Regions from separate parts of the Proteus faecis genome, predicted to be linked through region 4. Evidence: predicted binding sites of a transcription regulator. Region 4 holds the regulator's gene; each other region holds the start of a gene.
What was found. Region 4 encodes PurR, which represses purine synthesis genes. Its sites were predicted from a motif close to CANGCAAACGTTTGCNTG; they were not measured.
Positions count from the first base shown of each region.

Region 1 (4,249 bases), on a different contig from region 4:
AATTTCTTTATTGGAGTAAAGAGAATGGATCATTAATTGAAGAAGTTGTTTAACTTCTGACTGAAATCCTCTTGTTTCCTGACCTTTCATACTCATTTTTACCTCAATTAATCCTAATTTGGCGAAAAAAATCGATATGAGTAAAAAGTGGGGATAGTTAAGCTAGTTTCAAGGGTCGAGTAAAAAATTAAGCTAATAAAAGTGATTACCCCCCTTATATGATGAAAGTTTGAGCCAAAATAATACTTACTGGATGTTTTTACCGCTAAGTTGATAATATTCACTTAGCGGTAAAATAGGCTAACTTAGGTTACATTTCTAATTATTTAGCATCACTTACAACGATTGCTTTTGCGCCTGCTTTTGCTTCATCTAATGCGTGTTTTATCGTATCAGCATGAGCAAGCACAACACCTAAACGACGAGAGCCGGCAATTTCAGGCTTCGCAAAAAGGCGAATTTGACGATCCGCCTTCAATACTTTTTCAATACCGGAATAAACGATATTCGTACTATAAAGCGCTGGTAAAATAACCGCGGATGCACAAGGACCTAATTGACGAATCCCACCAATGGGATAGCCTAAAAAAGCACGAACATGAAGCGCAAACTCTGATAAGTCTTGAGAAATGAGTGTCACCAATCCTGTATCATGAGGACGAGGTGAGACTTCATTAAAAAATACCTCATCACCTTGAACAAATAACTCAACACCAAATAAACCATATCCCCCTAAGTTTTCAACCACTTTACTTGCGATATGCTGTGCTTTAGCAAGTGCAATATCACTCATCTTTTGAGGTTGCCATGATTCACGGTAATCCCCTTTTTCTTGTCGATGACCAATAGGAGCACAAAAATGGATCCCATCGACAGCGTGAATAGTCAGTAAAGTGATCTCAAAATCAAACGGGATCATTTTTTCAACAATAACACGACCTTTTCCTGCTCGTCCGCCCTCTTGCGAGTAAGTCCAAGCTTGAGCTAAATCGTTTTCATTACGAATAACACTTTGCCCTTTTCCGGATGAGCTCATGACAGGTTTTACAATACAAGGAAAACCTATTGCTAAAGCGGCTTTTTTAAAACTCACTTCATCATCAACAAATTGATAGTTCGATGTAGGTAAATGCAGTGTTTCCGCGGCTAAACGACGGATCCCTTCTCTATCCATAGTGAGCTTTACAGCACGGGCACAAGGAACCACTTTTTGCCCCGCTTGTTCTAATTCAAGCAATAATGTTGTAGCAATAGCTTCAATTTCTGGAACAATAAAATCAGGTCGCTCTTGTTCAATTACTTGCTTTAATCCGTCGCTATCCAGCATATTTACAACATGATAGCGATGAGCAACATGCATAGCAGGAGCATTGAGATAGCGATCAACGGCAATCACTTCAATGCCTAAGCGTTGGCATTCTATCGCGACTTCTTTGCCTAATTCACCGGCACCTAATAACATCACTTTTGTTGCACTTGCTGTAAGAGCCGTACCCAACACTGTCATTTTTTATCCTCACTATTAATCAAAATCACAATCACGCAAACGATTGCTTTTATATAGCATAGCGGATTTAACATGATAGAAAAATAGCCAGACAAAAAAATAATCAAACAGAAAAATAAAACAATTACACCGTTTGGCTACGTTTTCCTTTTTGAATTTTTAGATAATTAAGACGTTTGCGAATAAGAGCCAATATACAGCATAAAAGCCCTAACCAAATCAACGAGAAACTCACGCCTTTTACTTCATCAAAAGCTTCATGGAATAAGAAAACAGCCAATAAAAATTGAATAGTAGGCTCAATATATTGTGCTAATCCGATTACAGTTAATGTGGTTCGTTTGACTGCTGCGGTAAAGAACAATAATGGCAATATAGTGACAGGTGCGGTTAGAATATAATAAAAACGAGTCAGATTATCTGCGGAAGGTAATGCGCTTTTATCTGTTATCAACAACCAAATAGTAACCCCTATTGCTAATGGCATTAACCAGAGTGTTTCGATAAATAAAGAAGTGATCACATCAAAACGAATAAACTTACGGATCAAGCCATATACAGCAAATGCCCCCCCCATCATAATAGCGAGTACAGGTAATTCACCGTACATCCACAATTGGTACCCCACTCCCGCACAAATTAAGGTAACCGCCCATTTTTCTGCTAGATTAAGCTTTTCTTTAAGAAAGATGACACCTAATAAAATAGAGAAGAGTGGATTAATAAAATATCCCAAGCTCGCCTCTAATACTTGTTGATGTGTTAATGCATAGGTAAATGTACACCAAGAAACGGCCATAGCCATTGAGCTAAATAGGCACATAAAAATAGAGCGCTTATCCTGTAAAACAACGCGCCATCGTGTCCTATTTTTAATAAAGAGTCGTACTAGTAATAAAAGAGGGATAGACCAGATCAAACGTTGAGCCAACATTTCTAACGGTTGCGCCCCAGGTAACAGACGATAAAACAGAGGCGTTATTCCCCAAAGAATATACGAAAAAATGGCTAATACCGCGCCTGATTGAGCCCACATTTAATGTTCCATCAATAAAAGTCAATAAGGTTTAATATCATACGCTTAAAACAGACAGAACAATATGATCAGCATCGCTGATTGATCAAACATCAATACGACGACATAGACAAGATAAAAAAAATCTCCACAAATAACGATTCCGAGAAAAGTCGTTATAAATGGAGAATTGGAAAATACCATTAAGGGAAAACCGTGGTAAAAACCACAACCAGAAAAAATAGGTAAGTTGTTAGAAAATCTCCCTAACATGTAACGGTGGTTGCTGCTGAACAAAATCACGTAATTTTTTACGACTTGGTGCTGCGGCTATCGCCCCTTTTTGGGTCGTGGCTAAAGCACCACAAGCAGCCGCTTGTGTCACTATTTTTGATAGATATTGTTCATCTTCAGCAAAACCATATTCAGCAAGCGCGGCTAACAAACCTGACATAAAAGCATCACCAGCACCGGTTGTATCAATACATTCAACGATAAAGGCGCTAAATGCGACTTGAGTATTTGGCGTAAAAACTAAACAACCTTTAGAGCCTTGAGTGATCACTTTTAAACGAGCGGGATAATCTTCTAATTTATTAAGTGCATTATTCAATGTCACTTCTTGTGTCATCCATGTAAGCTCATCTTCTGATAATTTTAATATGTCAGCTTTACGCGCATATTGATCAATAACTTCACGCATTTCTTCGTGATCACGCCACATTTGAGGGCGTAAATTAATATCAAAACTCAGCAGTGAATCGCTTTCTTTAACATTTTTGATTGCACAATCTAATGTCGAGCGACAAATGGGATTCACTAATGCTAAAGAGCAAAAATGCAAAATATCTTTATCAAAAGCAGGTAAAGATTTTTCGGTTAAAAATTGATCCGCAGACTCAGCCACTAAGAAAGTAAAATCACGCTCACCATTTTCTTGTAAAGAGACAAGAACAGTACTGGTGCGGTGAAACTCATCAAATTCCATTGCACGAGTATCCACACCCAGGTCAAATAATGTTTTTTGCATAAAATGGCCGAACGCATCTTCACCAACTCGTCCAATAAAACCACTTTGTTGACCAAGCTTAGCAACACCAGCAGCAACATTGACAGGCGCACCACCAGCGCATGCTTCATATTGCATGTTTTGCAATGGGATCAAGTCAACAACAGCGTCACCTAAAGACCAGACTTTCATAATCTCTCCTGAAGATAAGCAATTATTTTTCTTAACTATATTCTGTTCTTATGACTATTCATAACGAATAAGTAAATATATTGCTCGTAAATCCACACTGATAACGTTAACATAATAAGATAATATGATAAAGTCAATCTCATACATCGTATTTTTTTCACTCTAAATGTTATCGTTAACAACAGGAGTAATAGTGTGATTAGTCTGTTCTTTACCTTTTCTGTGCTCTTAAAAACACACTAATAACTCTAAAATAGAATAAGGATAATGATATGAAACACCGCTTAGAACAATCAACAACAGCCTTACATACTTTGATTGAAAAACGAGGCAATAAATTTTATCCCCAGTTTCATTTAGCTGCGCCCGCGGGTTGGTTAAATGATCCTAATGGTCTTATTTATCATGATGGTTTATATCATGCCTTTTATCAGCACCATCCTTATTCTCAAGATTGGGGGCCTATGCATTGGGGACATGCTACAAGCGCCGATATGATCCACTGGCAACACCAACCCATTGCGTT
Region 1 is NZ_JASVWV010000002.1:58,590-62,838, reverse strand. Features, by position in the region: gene htpG (molecular chaperone HtpG) at 1-96, opposite strand, end outside; gene purT (formate-dependent phosphoribosylglycinamide formyltransferase) at 323-1,507, opposite strand; gene rarD (EamA family transporter RarD) at 1,632-2,543, opposite strand; gene QSH13_RS04440 (PfkB family carbohydrate kinase) at 2,776-3,723, opposite strand; gene QSH13_RS04435 (glycoside hydrolase family 32 protein) at 3,996-4,249, shown strand, end outside.
Region 1: a site for PurR is predicted at 1,540-1,557, ahead of purT (formate-dependent phosphoribosylglycinamide formyltransferase). Genes of this name have one in related genera too.

Region 2 (4,249 bases), on a different contig from region 4:
GGTGTAGCCATTCTATTTTCCTTTGATTTTCAGTATTGAGCTAAATAGTTACCGCAACTCACAGGAAAATGCTTTCATAAAAATATCATTGGTTTAAATATAATAAATAAAGCGCTATTTTTGATCATGAAAATAGCGCTTTATTATTCTGTTACTAGTTAATGATTATTTTTCTGGTGGAAAAACTAGGTTTAAGATGATGGCTGTTAAACCACCAGCAGCAATACCTGAGGAAAGCAATGTTTTTAGCCAATCAGGTGCAAACTGCAATATTTGAGGTTGCTGTGAAACGCCTAGTCCTACCGCAAGTGAAATCGCAAGGATCATGATAGCTCGGCGGTTTAGCGCTTCTTTAGAAACAATGCGTACACCAGACGCAGCTATGGTACCGAACATGACTAATGTGGCTCCGCCCAATACAGGTTCAGGAATTCTTTGCACAAATTCTGCAACGAATGGAAATAAGCCTAAGATAATAAGCATTGCGGCAACAACATAACCTACATAGCGACTTGCAACGCCTGTTAATTGAATAACGCCATTATTTTGACCAAAACAAGAATTTGGGAAGGTATTGAAAAATGCCGAAACCATAGAGTTAATTCCATTAGCCAATACGCCCCCTTTAATCCGTTTCATATACAAAGGACCACTAACGGGTTGCTCTGAAACATCTGAAGTTGCCGTGATATCTCCAATAGTTTCTAGTGATGTGATCATAAACACCAGCATTAAAGGAATAAGTAAATGCCAATTAAATGACAGTCCATAATAAAACGGCTCAGGTATAGTCATAAAAGGCGTTTCTTGATGTTCTACTGGTGTGGGCAACATATCTAACGCCCAAGCAAGAACATAACCCACAGCCATGGCAATAACCAAAGACGCAACACGTAAATAAGGATTTTTTTGTCGATTAAGTAAAATAATAACAATAAGAACAGAGCCTGCTAATAACAGATTTTGTGGTGAACCAAAGGTGTTATTCTCAATGGCCGCATAACCACCACCAATAGAGGTTAATCCAACTTGAATTAAAGAGAGGCCGATTATCATCACTACGACACCTGAAACTAACGGTGTAATGATACGTCTTGCTAAGTGAAGAACACGAGAAAGGATGATTTCGGTTAATGAGGCGACCATTAATGTGCCAAAAAGGGCTGCCATCATTGTTGGAATATCGGCGCCACCATTTTTAAGTGCTAATCCCCCCATAATCAGTGGAGCAACAAAGTTAAAGCTTGTTCCTTGGATTGATAACAATCCTGAACCTATCGGTCCCCATGCCCGAATTTGAATAAGAGAGGCAATGCCTGATGCAAATAAAGACATGCTGATAATGCGTTGAGTATCGTGTGCAGGTAATCCTAATGCTTGGCAAATGAGGATAGCGGGTGTGATAACTGCGACAAACATCGCTAAAAGGTGTTGGCAAGCTGCAAAAAGTGTTTGTGGTAATGGCGGCTTTTCTTCTAAAGCAAAAAGAAGTTCGCTGTTTTTTTTAATTGAAGCATCACTATTTTTAGGCAAATTTTGATTTTCTGAAGTAACCATGGTGTGAATTTCTTATTCGGCAAAAACCGTATTTTAATGATCTGCGCCACAAAAGCAATCGTTTGCGTAAAAATGATGTTATCAAAATGCATAAGAGGCGCTCACATTTTTATATGTTTTAACTTGTGTTTGTCTCCGTTTTTTTTTCTAATCGGGGATACCTGCTTTTGGCGTTGTTTATGGATGAACTTAGCGTCGTAGTATTTTTATATAAAATTAACAAATAAGACGGGGTACATAAATGTATCATCTTGATGTTTATGGCACGCTGGTTGCGGCCACTTTGGTTCTCTTGATCGGACGTAAGTTAGTGAAATCTGTTCCTTTTTTAGAACGGTATACGATCCCAGAACCCGTTGCAGGTGGGCTACTTGTTGCAGTTCTGCTATTAGCATTTAAATCATTTATGGACTGGGAAGTCAGTTTTGACCTCTCACTTAAAGATCCATTAATGCTAGCCTTCTTTGCAACAATTGGTTTAAACGCGAACCTCGCAAGCTTAAAAGCGGGGGGAAAAGCGCTTTTTATTTTCGTCTTTGTTGTTGTTGGGTTATTGCTAGTGCAAAACACAGTCGGTATTGCATTGGCGGAAATGTTAGGTCTTGATCCTCTGATGGGATTATTGGCGGGCTCTATTACATTATCAGGTGGTCATGGTACAGGGGCAGCCTGGGGTAAAACGTTCGTTGAAAGTTATGGTTTTATGAGCGCATCTGAAGTCGCGATGGCGTGTGCTACCTTTGGTTTAGTTTTAGGTGGATTAATTGGTGGCCCAGTTGCCCGCTACTTAATCAAAAATATCCCAACACCGGGATTAGGCGCCGATGACCATGAAATGCCAACTGCGTTTGAGAAGCCGACAACAGGCCGAATGATCACTTCAATGGTTTTATTAGAAACGATTGCGATGATCTCTATCTGTTTAATGGCAGGTACGTTCCTTTCTCAGCTGTTAGAAGGTACGGCATTCTCACTACCGACCTTTGTGTGTGTTCTGTTTATTGGTGTTATTTTAAGTAATAGCCTTTCAATGCTTGGGTTCTACCGTGTTTTTGATAGAGCGGTGTCAGTCTTAGGTAACGTGAGTTTATCGTTATTCTTAGCGATGGCATTAATGAGCTTGAAATTATGGGAACTGGCCTCACTGGCGATACCAATGTTGGTTATCCTTGGTGTTCAAGCTGGTGTAATGGCACTTTATGCAATTTTTGTCACTTTCCGGGTCATGGGTAAAAACTACGATGCGGCGATTTTAGCAGCGGGTCATTGTGGTTTTGGTTTAGGTGCTACACCAACGGCGATTGCGAATATGCAAGCGGTAACAGACCGTTTTGGACCGTCTCATCTTGCATTCTTAGTTGTACCTATGGTCGGCGCATTCTTCATTGATATTGTGAATGCAATAGTGATTAAACTGTATCTGATGCTACCGTTTTTCACGCCTATCGTTGCAGGGTAGTTTAGTTGCTATAAATTAAAATAGCGTCAAAACGTCAAAGGACACCTCAATGTTGAATATCGATATTGAGGTGTTTTTCTATGTGGTGTTAACTTACAGATATTTCAAAATCACTCACAGGCGTGTTTAAACGCACGCTAAGCCATACAATAGAGTAACCTTAAGCTTGGCTGTATTGTGTTTTGGCTGGTAGCCAGCGTTCGATTAAGGCTTGAGAATGCTTAGGATAGTGCTGATGTAGGTAACGAGCGATACGCTGAACTTCAGGAATAAGTCCTTGGTCACGTAATAAATCAGCGACTTTAAATTGTGCATTACCCGTTTGCTTAGTGCCTAAAAGCTCACCAGGGCCACGGATTTCGAGATCTTTTTGTGCAATCACAAAACCATCATTGCTATCTCTTAATACCTGCAATCGCAAACGTGCTGTTTGAGTGAGGGGGGTTTTATATAACAAGACACAATGCGAGGCGATAGCGCCTCGGCCAACACGTCCACGTAGTTGATGTAACTGTGCTAGCCCCAGTCGTTCTGGATTATCAATGATCATTAAACTTGCATTAGGGACGTCAACGCCGACTTCAATCACTGTTGTTGCAACTAAAAGTTGGAGTTCATTTTCTTTAAAAGCGGCCATTACGGCCTGTTTCTCTGCGGGTTTCATTCGCCCATGTACCAATCCCACTTTAATTTCAGGGAGCGCAATTGTCAGCTCATCATAGATAACTTGGGCGGCTTGCGCTTCAAGAACATCAGAATCTTCAATTAAGGTACATACCCAATAGGCTTGTCGCTTTTCTTCTGTGCAAGCTAATCTAATGCGTTCAATAATGTCATTACGGCGAGTATCAGGGATAGCGACAGTGGTAACAGGTGTGCGTCCCGGTGGTAATTCGTCGATGATAGAGGTGTCCATATCAGCGTAGGCCGTCATCGCTAATGTTCGAGGAATAGGCGTTGCTGTCATCACTAATTGATGAGGATGAAAGCCTTGCTCTTCACCTTTTTTCCATAATGCGAGGCGTTGATGTACACCAAATCGGTGTTGTTCATCAATAATCACTAAGGCTAGAGAGTGGAATTTAACTTGTTCTTGGAAAATAGCGTGCGTTCCAATAATGATCGATACTTCACCATTCGCAATGGCATTTTGCTGTGTTTCGCGTGCTTTTCCTTTCTGTTTTCCAGCTAGCCAACCTACTTGGATACCAAAAGGCTCAAACCATTTTTTAA
Region 2 is NZ_JASVWV010000006.1:150,474-154,722, forward strand. Features, by position in the region: gene QSH13_RS10120 (hypothetical protein) at 1-11, opposite strand, end outside; gene QSH13_RS10125 (uracil-xanthine permease family protein) at 166-1,557, opposite strand; gene gltS (sodium/glutamate symporter) at 1,799-3,016, shown strand; gene recG (ATP-dependent DNA helicase RecG) at 3,177-4,249, opposite strand, start outside.
Region 2: a site for PurR is predicted at 1,609-1,626, ahead of gltS (sodium/glutamate symporter). Genes of this name have one in related genera too.

Region 3 (4,249 bases), on a different contig from region 4:
ACTGAAGTTGCTGTTGTTTACGATCCTATGCGTAACGAATTATTCTCAGCCGTTCGTGGTCAAGGCGCACAATTAAATGGTTATCGTCTACGCGGCTCTAACGCTCGCGATTTAGATGGTGCAGTTCTTGCGACTGGTTTTCCATTCAAAAGCAAACAACATTCAGCCGCTTACATGAACATGTTAGGTAAACTATTTGTACCTTGTGCTGACTTCCGTCGTACAGGTTCAGCAGCATTAGATTTAGCTTATGTTGCTGCTGGTCGTGTTGATGGTTTCTTTGAGATTGGCTTAAAACCTTGGGATTTCTTAGGTGGCGAATTAATCGCTCGTGAAGCAGGAGCTATCGTTTCTGACTTTACAGGTAACCATGGCTACCTACAAACAGGTAATATTGTTGCGGGTAACCCTCGCGTTGTTAGAGCATTATTAGCTGAAATTCGCAGCGAACTCACAGATGCATTAAAACGTTAATTTCGCTGATACGAATAAAATATCAAAGAAAAAAGAGCTGCAATATTAAAAGGTATTGCAGCTCTTAATTTTTATAAAATAAAGTAATTAGGTATTTTGAGGCTGTACTTTAGGTCTGATAAACATCGCTGGGATCGTTAATGCAGCCATTAACCAGAAGATCAACGATTCTTGATTAGGCAGTTTTTCATACAACCAACCAGATACAATAGTCATAATCGCAATACTCCCTCCCATCGCTAACGCTGAATACACCGCTTGTAGGCGAATAATCTCGTGCTCTTGGCGAGCGCTAATAAAGCGCATAGCGGCTAAATGACACACTGTAAACGTACCACTATGTAAGATTTGAACGACAATAAGCGCGGGTAATGCAGTAAAACTTCCCATTAATCCCCAACGTAAAAGCCCAGCAAAAGCAGAAAGTAAGAGTAAATTTCTTGCGCTCCAACGGCGGAATAAACGATGGCTCAGCATAAAAACAATGACCTCTGAAACCACACCTAATGACCAAAGATAACCGATTGTTGCAGTGTCATACCCTGCTTTTTCCCAATAAAGTGCACTAAAACCATAATAAGCTGCGTGTGCACCTTGCAATAAAGAGACACATAGCAGAAAACGCCAAACTGGCCCATCTGAAATAAGTTTCATAAAGGAGACGTTATTATGTTCTGCTTTTTTCACTTTACCCTGTGGCATAACTTTAGGGCGCAACATAGATGTCAGAAATAGAGCAAAAGTACTGGCAATCAACCCATAAAGAATAATGGGATGCCCAAAAACATCAATTAAAACACCTAGCAATGATGAGCTAATAATAAAAGCGATTGAGCCCCAAACGCGGATCTTTCCATAATCAAAAGGAAACTGCTTTTGCCACGTTCCTGCTAGAGAATCGCCTAAAGGCACCATAGGTGAAAAGAAAACGTTAAATCCTGTCATCACAAAGAATAACCATGCCCAATGGCTACCCATCATAAATGCAACAGTAAAAAGTAATGAGAGAAAAGCAAATAATCTTAATGCAGTGATAAGTTTTGACGGATCTTTTACCGCAGGTGTTAAAATTAGGCTACCAACAAAACGTGCGGTTAAACCTACACCTAATAACAGACCTATCATTGCAGGATCAACACCCTCTCCTTTTAGCCATATGGACCAAAAAGGTAAAAAGATGCCGTATGAGAAGAAATAGGTAAAATAATCTAAGGCAAGCCACAATGTTGATGGAATAACCATCCAATCCCCCATTTTGAAGATGCAAAAAAACCCGCCAAGAACAAGTTCTAGAAGCGGGCTTGTATAACGGGTTTTATTATATCGTTACAAACTTATGCGTAAACTGGAAATTTAGCGCAGATATCCAAGACTTTTTGTTTCACTTTCTCAATGTTCGCTTCATCATTGATATTATCAAGGACATCACACATCCAACCTGCTAATTCACGAGCTTCAGCTTCTTTAAAACCACGACGTGTAATTGCTGGAGAACCGATACGAACACCAGAAGTTACAAATGGGCTACGTGGATCATTTGGTACGCTGTTTTTGTTAACAGTGATATTTGCACGACCCAGTGCAGCATCTGCATCTTTACCTGTAATATCTTTATCAACTAAATCTAATAAAAACAGGTGGTTTTCAGTTCCGCCAGATACTACTTTATAACCGCGATCTAAGAAAACTTCTACCATTGCTTTCGAGTTTTTAGCAACTTGTTGCTGATAAACTTTAAATTCTGGTTCCATAGCTTCTTTTAATGCAACCGCTTTACCTGCAATAACATGCATTAAAGGGCCACCTTGAGAGCCAGGGAATACAGCAGAATTCAGTTTTTTATAAAACTCTTCATCGCCACCTTTAGCAAGGATCAGACCACCACGTGGACCAGCTAAGGTTTTGTGGGTAGTTGTTGTAACAACATGCGCATGAGGAACTGGATTAGGATAAACACCTGCTGCAACCATACCAGCTACGTGTGCCATATCAACAAATAAGAATGCACCAATGCTGTCTGCAATTTCACGCATTTTAGCCCAATCAACCAGACCAGAATAAGCAGAGAACCCGCCGATAATCATTTTTGGTTGATGTTTTTTAGCTTGAATAGCGATATCTTCGTAATCAATTTTACCTGATTCATCAATACCATAAGGCACGATATTATACAGTTTACCAGAGAAGTTAACTGGTGAACCATGAGTTAAGTGACCGCCTTGCGCTAGGTTCATGCCTAAAACAGTATCACCTGGTTTTAATAATGCCATATAAACAGCGGCATTCGCTTGAGAGCCTGAGTGAGGCTGTACGTTAGCGTAATCTGCACCAAATAATGCTTTTGCACGATCGATAGCCAGTTGCTCTACAACATCCACATACTCACAACCACCGTAGTAACGTTTACCCGGATAGCCTTCAGCATATTTATTTGTCAGCTGAGATCCCTGCGCCTGCATAACACGAGGGCTGGTATAGTTTTCAGAAGCAATAAGTTCGATGTGCTCTTCTTGACGAGTCACTTCACCTTCCATTGCATTCCATAATTCTGGATCGTAATCAGCAATATTCATTTCACGTTTTAACATTCACATCTCCTGACTCAGCTAACTTCACTAAAGACAAACTCCCATGCGGGAGAAAGAATGGCATACAGTGTAAACTCTTTTTCTTCATTGAGATAGTCCCTAATGAAAAAATACGCAATCGTTTGCCATCCAACTATAACAGTACCTTATTACTTTTTAACAACCTCATTTTATCCTGTGTTGATTCCTCTTTTTGAGGCACATCTCGCCTTATTTTGCAAACCCCCCGCATCATTCTCTAAGAATTGAGATTTTTTGTTAAAAAATAAAAACAGAGATTTACAAAATAATCAAAAAGAGATAAGTTGCATATAAAATATAATTTATAAAAATTCACTATAAACTGAAAATTTTTCAGGAGCAATTATGTTAGATGCACAAACTATCGCGACAATTAAATCAACAATTCCCCTCATTGCGAAAACAGGCCCTGCATTAACCGCACACTTTTATGATCGAATGTTTTCTCGTCATCCAGAATTAAAAGATATTTTCACCATGAGTCATCAAAGTAATGGCGCACAACGTGAAGCCTTATTTAATGCAATATGCGCTTATGCAACAAACATTGAAAATTTAACCGCCATTTTGCCTGCCGTTGAAAAAATTGCACAAAAACACGCGAGTTTAAATATTCTTCCTGAACACTATCCCATCGTCGGTGAAAACTTATTAGCAACAATTGATGAAATGTTTAGTCCCGGGCAAGCAGTGCTAGATGCTTGGGGAGAGGCTTATCAAGTATTGGCGGATGTCTTTATCAATCGCGAAGAGCAAATTTATCAACAAAAAGAACAAACAAATGGAGGTTGGAGAGGATTACGAAACTTTAAAGTTAAACATAAAGTAAAACAAAGTGATGTCATTACCAGTTTTGAATTAGAGCCTGAAGATGGGCGAGCGGTTACTTCTTATCAAGCAGGGCAATACATAAGTCTGTATCTCCGTGACGAACATCTTGAAAACCAAGAAATACGTCAATATTCATTAACTCAATCTTCAAATAATAAAACTTATCGCATTGCAGTAAAACGCGAAGATAACGGTATTTTATCAAATTTTCTTCATGATCATGTTCAAGAAGGAGATATTTTACAAGTTGCCGCACCAGGGGGCGATTTCTATTTAGATGTGTCACCAACAACACCAGTAACCTTAATTTCAGCCGGAGTCGGGTTAACACCAAT
Region 3 is NZ_JASVWV010000014.1:22,909-27,157, reverse strand. Features, by position in the region: gene suhB (inositol-1-monophosphatase) at 1-474, shown strand, start outside; gene QSH13_RS15405 (3-phenylpropionate MFS transporter) at 562-1,716, opposite strand; gene glyA (serine hydroxymethyltransferase) at 1,809-3,062, opposite strand; gene hmpA (NO-inducible flavohemoprotein) at 3,429-4,249, shown strand, end outside.
Region 3: a site for PurR is predicted at 3,174-3,191, ahead of glyA (serine hydroxymethyltransferase). Genes of this name have one in related genera too.

Region 4 (4,249 bases):
CTCGGCTGCTCAAGAATTGCACAGAGTGCCATCCGCCGTTAGTTATACTGTTAGGCAACTAGAGGAATGGCTTGCTGTTCCTCTGTTTGAGCGTCGTCACCGTGATGTAGAATTAACCGATGCAGGTAAAATTTTCATCAAAGAAGCACGATCTGTTATCAAAAAAATGAATGACACTCGGCATCTTTGCCAACAAGTTTCTAATGGATGGCGTGGTCAATTCAGTATAGCCGTTGATGGCATTGTTAAACCTGAAAGAACACAACAACTTATTCTCGATTTCTACCGTCATTTTCCGGATATTGAACTGTATGTCTACCCTGAAGTGTTTAATGGCGTATGGGATTCTTTAGTTAATGGTCGTGTCGATTTAGCTATTGGTGCAACAAGAGCTTCACCCATTGGTGAACGTTATAGTTTTCGAGATATGGGATTTATGCCTTGGCGTTGTGTTTGTCATGTTGATCACCCTTTAGCGAAAGCACAACATCCACTAACGGATGATGAAATGCGACCTTATCCAAGTTTATGCTTAGAAGATACATCACGCAGTTTACCAAAGCGTGACACATGGGCGCTAAATAATCAACGTAGAATGGTTGTACCGACATGGGATATGGGGCTTGAATGCTTATTAGCTGGATTATGCGTAGGAATGGTACCTTGGCACCGTGCTGAACCTTTAATTGAACAAGGTACACTGGTTACTTTACAGCTGGCACAGCCATTGCCAGACAGCCCATGCTGCCTGACGTGGGTCGATAAAAGTGAATCGCCTGCTTTGACATGGTTGTTAGATTATCTTGGAGATAGCCAAACCTTAAATGAGGAATGGCTTCGCTAGAAATCAGATAACTGGATAAATAAGAATTAACGGCGGTAGTCGATAAAAGGACCATCGGCAACTGAACGGCGCTCAACTAATCGCGGATGAACTTCGATTGTTTGGGCGTCTTCGCGTTTATTGACGATGCGATCAAGCAACATTGATAATGCCATTTGACCTAAACGCTCTTTTGGCTGATGGACGGTTGTTAGCGCTGGTGTAAAATAACGTGCATTACGAATATTGTCGTAACCCACAATGGAAATATCTAAAGGAACACGCAGACCAAGTTCATCTGCAGCGCAAATTGCGCCCATTGCCATGACATCACCACCACAAAAAACAGCAGTAGGGCGATGTTTTTGATTTAGCATTTGGTACATAGCTTTATAACCAGATTCTGGTTCAAAGTCACCTTGTACAATCCATTCATCTTTTACTGTGATTTTTGCTTCTTCCATGGCTTTTAAGAAACCTTGTAAGCGACCACCACCTGTATTCCGTTCTAATGGACCAGGGATAATACCAATATCACGATGACCTCGCTCAATAAGGTAACGACCTGCGATATAACCACCATGTAAAGCGTTATCGATAATGGTATCTGTAAAGTCACCACGCGCTTTGCCCCAATCCATGACAACCATTGGAATATTACGATAGCCTTCTAAAAGAGTCAGAAGGTGATCGGGATATTCAGAACACATGACTAATAATCCATCAACACGTTTTTGTGCCAGCATGGCTAAATACGCTTTTTGCTTATCAAGATTGTTATGTGAGTTACATAAAATCAGGGTATAGCCTTTGCTATAACAACTATTTTCAACTGCTTCAATCACTTCAGCAAAGTAAGGAGCTTCACTGGACGTGGCTAACAGGCCTATAGATTTTGTGTGATTGACTTTTAAGCTACGCGCAACGGCACTTGGCGAATAATTTAATTCTTTTATAGCGGCCCAAACTGCTGCTCGTGTGTTCTCAGCAACAAAACGGGTTTTGTTGATCACATGAGAAACAGTCGTGGTTGATACGCCTGCGCGTTTTGCCACGTCTTTTATTGTTGCCATGGTGTGGAAAACTCCTGACCTTCATTGGTCTCTTTTATCTAATTTTATGGTTTAACTGCCAGTATAGTCATACATAGGGCAAACACTGGCAATAATTTAGCGATTAGCTGTGAATTTTGTATGATCTAGCTCAAAAGTGAAAGTATTAATCAATGTTATAAATTGTGCACTAGTCGCTATTTTAACAAATTCTGATATGTAATAATAATTAACCATGACAAGGTTATGGTTAATTATGTGTATTATAATCATTTTGAGGGAGAATAGATGGATACGGATCTGAAATTTGGTTTGAGTACAGCAATAGCAGCGCTGGTTATGATTGTTATTTTTTCTACTCTGCTTTTCTAATCATGTTTTAATAAGTACTCGATTAATTTAAGTAATAGATTATCGAATACTGAATATAACAAAGGGCTCAAGGCCCTTTGTTATTATGTCATCAAAAATGAATTTTACTCATTCACCTTTGATTATCACACTAAATTAAGCAAGGTTAGCTTCAACAAATGACCAGTTAACCAATGCCCAGAACTCTTCTAAATATTTAACGCGTGCATTGCGGTAGTCGATATAGTAAGCATGTTCCCATACGTCTACAGTTAACAGAGGTTTGTCTGTGCCTGAAACAGGTGTTGCAGCATTTGATGTGTTAACAATCGCAACTGAACCGTCAGCTTTTTTAACTAACCAAGTCCAACCTGAACCGAAGTTTTTTGCTGCAGCATCATTAAATTGCTTTTTGAATTCTTCAAAAGAGCCAAATGCTTTGTTGATAGCTTCAGCAATTTTACCTGTTGGTGCGCCACCTGCATTTGGTGCTAAGCAGTTCCAGTAGAAAGTGTGGTTCCATACTTGTGCAGCGTTATTGAAAACACCACCATCAGTAGACTTGATGATTTCTTCTAAAGATTTACTTTCTAAATCAGTACCTTTAACTAGGTTATTTAAATTAGTTACATAGGTTTGGTGGTGTTTGCCGTAGTGATATTCTAAAGTTTCTTTAGAGATGTGTGGTTCAAGAGCATCTAACGCATAAGGTAATTTTGGTAATTCGAAAGACATTGCGTACTCCTTTAAACTATCTATTTCGGGTTTTGTGCCTGAAATCATTCCATCAAAATTATTTGAATCGATAGAATGAGGCAAATGAATAACTAAGTTGTTACTATTTTGCTAATTATTTTAACAAAAATCTGCTGAAATAACAGCTAAATATCTTTTATCTATAATTATAAGCTATATAGATTAATTATACTCATAAGAGTATATCCCTCTTGCCTACACGTAAAGTAGCAAAATGGCATTTATAATGAGAGAAGTAAAAAGTACAAATTTCATTCTGTTATGTGGTTATTAGACTGGCAAATAAAATGGGGGGCAGTTCTGGATTGGCAACAAGACATGGTTTTTAAAGCTAAAAATTGTAACTAAAATAAAATATTTATAGTTATGTTAGGCTGTTATTATGTTGTAATTATGATTTCTCCTTTGAAAAGAGTTGGTTTAACTAGGAATTACCTTTATTTTAATTAGCATAGGCCTTGTTTGTAATTCCTAGAAATTATCCTCAAAAAGCTTATTTCATTAACAAGTTATTATTCCATAATAAGCGTATATATCATTTTCACCACGACTAAGAATAGAAATAATGCAAATATTTGGCGAACTCTTGGGATAGGAAGTCGATAAGCGACTTTCACACCGATAGGTGCGAAGAGAATGCTGGTAATACTTATTCCGATAAAGGCAGGTAAATAGATAAAGCCTAAGTAATAGTCATTAATATTTGTTTGACCCCACCCATAAATAATACCCATTATAGTCCCGATAGAGGCAATAATAACGCCGATCATTGATGATGTCGCAATGCATTTACGGGTATTAAATCCCCAATGACTTAAAAGAGGAATGGTGATCGTACCACCTGCAATACCAATAAAACTGGATATAAAGCCAATCAAAGAGCCGCCACTTGTTAACGCTGGTTTTGAAACAGTAGGATCTTTCACGTTTTCAATACGTTCCGCTTCTTTCTTTTTAGTTAATAATCCATAGATGGTATATACCATGAAAATACAGAACACGATTTGTAATATCGTATTTGACATTTTTTGTACCAGAAATGTCCCAACAAGCATACCGATGATAGTGCCGATAGATAATAGAGGAAATTGCTGCCATAAAATGGCTTTGTGTTTGTTATGAGAATACGCTGAAGATGCTGTAGAAAATATAATGACAGAGAAGGAGGTAGATAAGGCAATTTTCATCACCATATCTATTGGAATAGCTTGTTGACTCACAACATACATTACTACCGGAACAATGATTGCACCGCCTCCTATGCCAA
Region 4 is NZ_JASVWV010000001.1:197,218-201,466, reverse strand. Features, by position in the region: gene punR (DNA-binding transcriptional activator PunR) at 1-844, shown strand, start outside; gene purR (HTH-type transcriptional repressor PurR) at 871-1,896, opposite strand; gene cydH (cytochrome bd-I oxidase subunit CydH) at 2,164-2,247, shown strand; gene sodB (superoxide dismutase [Fe]) at 2,383-2,961, opposite strand; gene QSH13_RS00910 (sulfite exporter TauE/SafE family protein) at 3,495-4,249, opposite strand, start outside.